2 linked regions of the Heliomicrobium gestii genome follow. The protein of the gene in region 1 interacts with the protein of each later gene in a pairwise test. Links are inferred from orthologs where the notes say so. Each region holds a gene or a part of one and is shown on either strand. Other genes may lie near its edges.

Region 1 (2,750 bases):
GGCGCCTCCAAGGGCGAAGGGCTTGGCAACAAGTTCCTGTCCCACATCCGCGAGGTGGACGCCGTGATCCATGTGGTTCGCTGTTTCGAAGATCCCGACGTGACGCACGTCGATGGCAAGGTGTCACCCTTGCGGGACATCGACACGATAGAGCTCGAACTGATCCTCTCCGACTTGGAGACGGTGGAACGCCGCATGGATCGGGTGCAAAAGATGCTCAAATCGGGCGAGAAGAAAGCCCAGGAAGAGATGACTGTGCTGCAGAAACTGCGGGCCGCCTTTGAAGACGAGAAACCGGCCCGGTCCATCGACTGGACGCCGGAAGAGGCCGAGATCGTCCGCAACCAGTTTTTGTTGACGAGCAAGCCCCTCCTCTACGTGGCCAACGTCTCTGAAGAGGACGTGGGCAAGGCGGACAACCCGCTGGTCCAGGAGGTGCGCGCCCGGGCAGAGCGCGAAGGCGCCGGCGTCGTCGTCATCTGCGCCAAGATCGAAGCGGAGATCGCTGAGTTGACCGATCCGGAGGAGCGCGCTGTTTTCCTGGAGGATCTGGGCCTGGAAGAATCAGGTCTCGATCGGCTGATCCGGGAGACCTACACCCTGTTGGGACTGATCACCTACTTCACCGCCGGTGTGCAAGAGGTCCGCGCCTGGACGATCACCCGCGGGACGAAGGCGCCCCAGGCGGCCGGTGTCATTCACACCGATTTTGAGCGCGGCTTCATCCGGGCCGAGGTGACGGCCTATGATGATCTGGTGAGCTGCGGCAGCCAGACGGCGGCTCGTGAAAAGGGCGTCCAGCGCCTCGAAGGCAAGGAGTATGTCATGAAGGACGGCGACGTGGTCCACTTCCGCTTTAACGTGTGATCGAGCCGACCGAAACGGCCAGGGATCATCGTAGAATTTGCGGAAGGCCGTTGCTTCCCATCGAATCAGATGATAAAATTGAAAATAAATGGAATGAAAAGGAGAAATTGCCATGTTGAACCGGGTAATCCTCATCGGCCGTCTCGGCAGGGATCCGGAGCTGCGGCACACCAACAGCGGCACACCCGTTTGCTCCTTCAGCATCGCCGTCGACCGTCCCCAGTCGTCAAACCAGCGCCAGGCGGGCGCTGAAAAGGTTACCGACTGGTTTACCGTCAACGTGTGGAACCAACAGGCGGTCACCTGTTCCCAGTACTTACATAAGGGCCGTCTCGTGGCCATCGACGGTCGCCTGCAAACCCGTTCCTGGACGGACCAACAGTCAGGGCAGAAGCGCTCTGTCGTCGAGGTTGTCGCCGATACGGTGCGGTTCCTCGAACGCGGCGAAGGGCAGGGCGGCGCAGGCGCTGCTGCCGGCGCCGGCATGGGCGCTGGGGCTGGCGGTTATGGCGGTTCAGCCGCAGGCGGCGGGTACGGAAGCGGAGGAGCCTCCGGTTTCGGCGCGCCAGCAGGGGGCGGTTATGGCGGCAGCGGCTCCTTCGGCAGCGAGATCTCCTTCCCCGATCCGCCGGGAGAAGACGATCTGCCGTTCTAACAGGCGATCAGAGGGAACCGGACACCGGTAGAACTCGGTTGGCGAGGATACATGTATTCTATGACGAAACTTTTGTAAAAAAAGGGCTTGTGCCTATGCATTGTCGTATAGGCGCAAGCCCTTTTTTAGCGGGAGGGTCTGGATGGAGCGGATCAGATCAGAACGATGACCACGCTACGCGTTTTTTTGTTTAACCGATAACAGGGGCTCCACCGGATAACGTTGGACTCATGCCGGTTTCCTCTGGTTTTGTCAGATATGTCTTCAGCGAGAGTTTTTGAATGAGCCCGTTTACGGATGTCATCTTATGAACCCGCAACGACTGGAGGACGATCTGCGCCGACGCATAGGCGTCATCACAGGCGTCGTGGTGGTTCAGTTGCACGCCGAGGAATTCCGCCACCGTGTTCAGCTTGTGGTTGCGCAGGGACGGCCAGGTCTTTCGCGCGGTCTCCACAGAGCAGATATAGCGGGCATCGGGAAGCGAAAGGCCGTAGTGTCGCAGGGTGTTCTCCAATACGCTCTTATCAAAGGTCGCGTTGTGAGCCACCAGCAGTTGACCTTGCAGGTAGGGGCGCAAAGTGGGCCAGAGCATGTCGAAGGTGGGCTCGTCCTTCACCTGTTCGGCCGTGATGCCGTGGATGTATGTAAAGGGAAAGTAGAGCACCGGCGGCCGGATCAGCCAGGAGCAGCTTTCTGCGACCTTGCCGCCGGCCACGACGGTGAGGCCGATGGCGCAAGCGCTGTTGCGGGCGCTGTTGGCGGTTTCAAAGTCAATGGCGGTAAAATCCATGATGGTCCTCCTCAAGAAAAGGCGGTAGGTCCAGCGTGAGCGGGTGAACGCTCAAGCTGGGTTCAGCGTATACCAGAAACCGGCCCCATGTCAAACCGGTCAAAGGGGCACGATCCTTCCTGTCGAATATTTTCTAAATTGTTAGTATTCTCATTGATGGTGTCCAGACATCGATAGTAAAATGATGGTATAAAAAAGATCAGGGGAGTTGCGGCAATGAAAAAGAAACATTTCGCAAGCCTGACTGTAGGGCTGTCCGTGTTGCTCAGCCTGCTGAGCCTTGCGGGCCTATGCCCAACTGGATTCGCGCAGGACAGTGAACAACTGCCGGTGGGTTACAGGGCCTCCGAAACAGCCAGCCCCAATGGCGATATCGCCATCGAAGTAAAAGACGGCGAAAATTGGGTGTATGCCGTAAAGATACCCTTTGACCAA
Region 2 (3,076 bases), on another replicon or contig:
CGGCCAGGCCGACACCGCGAGCCGCTGCCATTGTATCGAACATATCGTCAATCAGCCGGCCCAGGTTGCTGTTGAAGCGGGTGACCGGCTTCGCTTTTTCGCGCAGCACAGGATCACCCATTTTAATAATTTCATAGACGGCCAAAGAAAACCCTCCCCGTCGGCTTTAAATCTATCCAAAATATCATATCGCAAACCCCGGTCCGGTTACACCAAAAAAGTTAACCTATCTTGGGAGTGTTCGCGTTATGGCCTATTGTCATTGAAAACTCTGTGATTGCCAGGGAACTGGGGCCGCACCCTAGGGATTGAGCATGAGACTGATCGTCACGCCAACCGGTCGTCCGCGGCGGCGGTCATAGTCCCTCGCCGCAGCGCTCAGGGCCGAACGCAGGACCTCTGTCCGGTCTCCCTTCACCCGCAACGTGAGCAGCCAGCGAAAGCGGTTTTCCACCTTGGCCACCGGCGCCGGCGCCGGTCCCCACACGTCGAAGCCTTCTGTGTCCACCCGGATCTGGGCCTGCGCAACCGCCAGGTCACGAAGGATCTCGGCCCACGTGTCGGCGGCCAGCCGGACGAGGGGCTCCTCGGGACCGGAAAACAGCACCCGCGCCAGCCGGGCGAAGGGCGGATAACTCAGTTGTTGCCGTAATTCGATTTCCCGGCGAAAAAACCCTTCATAGTCATGGAACTGCACCGCTTGCAGGCAGTAATGCTCGGGACAGTAGGTCTGCAGGATCACCTGGCCCGGATCACGGGCCCGTCCGGCCCGTCCGGCCACCTGGGAGAGCAACTGGAATGTCCGTTCGGCGGCGCGAAAATCGGAGATGTGCAGGGACGCATCTGCGGCGAGAACACCCACCAAGGTCACCCGCGGGAAATCGAGACCTTTGGCGATCATCTGGGTCCCGACGAGGATCGGCGCTTCGCCACGGCCAAAGGCGTCCAGGACCGGCGCAATCCCCTCCCGTTCGGCCACGTCGCGGTCCATGCGCAACACAGGCACGCCGGGGAAGCTGGCCCGCAGCTCCTCTTCGATCCGCTGGGTGCCGGCGCCGAAATAACGAATCGCCCGGCTCCGGCAATGGGGACAGGTCTGGGGCACATCCTGCCGGTAGTTGCAGTAGTGACAGTGCAACTGCTCCCCCTGGCGGTGGTAGACGAGAGAGATGGAACAACGGGGACAGGTCACCACGGTCCCGCACTCGCGACAGATGACAAAAGTAGAAAACCCGCGCCGGTTCAGGTAGAGGATCACCTGCTGCCGCCGCTGCAACCGCTCTTCCACCGCCGCCAAGAGGCTGCGGGAGAGCATCCCCTTGTTCCCGTCGGCCAACTCGCTGCGCATATCGATCACATCGACCGGGGGGAGTTGGCCGCCCGCCGGCCGCTGCCGCAACTGCAAGAGCCGGAAGCGGCCCGAGAGCGCCTGGGCGTATGTTTCCAGGGCCGGTGTGGCCGAACCGAAGACGACGACAGCGCCGCAGTGACGCGCCCGCTCGACGGCCGCCTCCCGGGCGTGGTATTTCAGGTCGTTCTCCTGCTGGTAGGAGGGTTCATGCTCCTCATCGACGATGATCAGGCCCAGCCGGGGCAGCGGCGCAAAGACGGCCGAGCGGGCGCCGACGACGAGGTCGGCGTCACCGCGGTGGATGCGCTGCCATTCCTGCCGCCTGGCCGCGTCGGCGAGGCCGCTGTGCAGGAGGGCCACTGCGTCGCCGAAGCGTTCACGCAAACGACGTTCTGTCTGGGGCGTCAAGGCGATTTCCGGCACCAGCAACAGGGCCTGGCGGCCTTGGGCCAGCGCCTCGCCGATGGCCCGGATGTAGACCTCCGTCTTGCCGCTGCCGGTCACGCCATGGAGCAAAAAGGGGCGCCTGTCAGAGGCGGCGGCGCCCGGGCCGCTCACGGTCATCTCGGCAAGGGCCTTCGTTAAAAAGTGGACCGCCCGCTCTTGATCGGGAGTGAGGATGGGTTCCGCAAAAGCGGGATCGCCGCCGGCCGCCGATTTTGACGGGCTGCCCATCCCTGACTCACCGGCCGTTTTCCCGGCATGTTCCCGCATTGTCGCCGAGTCCTTTTTCTGCGTCGCCTCAGAAGGAATGGCCGCCTTGACCGCTTTGGGCAGCAGTCGACGGACAACAACCAGCCCGGCGGCGACGAGCCGTTCGATCACCGCCGGCGGCACAGCGATCGCCTTTCCCGTCAGGGAGGCGTATTTCATCCGCCGCTGGGGCGCCCGGGCGAGGCGACGGAGCAATCCGGCGCATTCCAGATCGATCCCTTCCCAGAAGGCGATCGTCTCCTCGTCGGGCCGGCTGGCGAGGAACACCCAAGCGGCCGGCCGGACAGGCGGACCGGGCGGCGCCATCAGCCGCAGCACGTCAGCCATCGTCCCCAAGGTTTCCCGGGCCAGCCAGGGCACGAGGGCGATCAGATCGTCCCCCAGCCGGTAGCTGCCGTTGACCGCCTCGACCGGCTGCAGCGCGAAGGCTTTTTCCGTCTCCGCCGTGGCGGCCTCCAGGCCAAGGACCCAGCCACGGATGAGTTTGCCGTGAAAGGCGACCCAGACCTCCCGCCCCGGCAGAACCTCCTCCGCGAGGGCGTCGGGGATGCGGTAATGAAAGACCCGGTCCAGATCCCGGTGCGGGATGTCGACGATCACCTGCGCGAGTTCGGGCCGCTGTCTGGGCTCCATACCGTGACCACCCCTGCCGCTACTGTATTACTCTTGCCAAAAAAGAGGCGTCGCTTACTCCATTATACCAGGGGACGCAAGGGGGGAATAAAAAAGCCCGGAGTCTTGGCTCCGGGCGTCCATGTCGGTCTTACAGGCCGGCCAGTTTCTTCAGCGCCTCTACCTTGTCGAGACGCTCCCAGGGGAGATCCAGGTCGATGCGGCCGAAGTGGCCGTAGGCGGCCGTCTGGCGGTAGATGGGGCGGCGCAGTTGCAGTTCCTTAATGATGCCGGCGGGACGGAGGTCGAAGACCTCTTTGACCCACTTTTCAATGTTCGCTTCGTCCACCTTGGCGGTGCCGAAGGTCTCGACCATGACCGACACAGGGCGGGCGACGC

What was found. Proteins that work in one complex are often made in the same cells at the same time.
Region 2: the proteins of GTO89_RS14235 (region 1) and priA interact in binary tests that used the Escherichia coli proteins (3 or more experiments, as listed by UniProt). The link is inferred for Heliomicrobium gestii from one-to-one orthologs.

Annotation. Positions count from the first base shown.
Region 1 is NZ_WXEX01000013.1:95,374-98,123, forward strand. It holds GTO89_RS14235 (single-stranded DNA-binding protein), read left to right. Parts: upstream 1-979; coding sequence 980-1,522; downstream 1,523-2,750. Other genes in the region: ychF (redox-regulated ATPase YchF), read left to right, coding at 1-867; GTO89_RS14240 (3'-5' exonuclease), read right to left, coding at 1,713-2,315; GTO89_RS14245 (fibronectin type III domain-containing protein), read left to right, coding at 2,532-2,750. UniProt on the Escherichia coli protein: Plays an important role in DNA replication, recombination and repair. Binds to ssDNA and to an array of partner proteins to recruit them to their sites of action during DNA metabolism. Acts as a sliding platform that migrates on DNA via reptation.
Region 2 is NZ_WXEX01000008.1:163,316-166,391, forward strand. It holds priA (replication restart helicase PriA), read right to left. Parts: upstream 2,699-3,076; coding sequence 302-2,698; downstream 1-301. Other genes in the region: def (peptide deformylase), read right to left, coding at 1-145; metK (methionine adenosyltransferase), read right to left, coding at 2,829-3,076.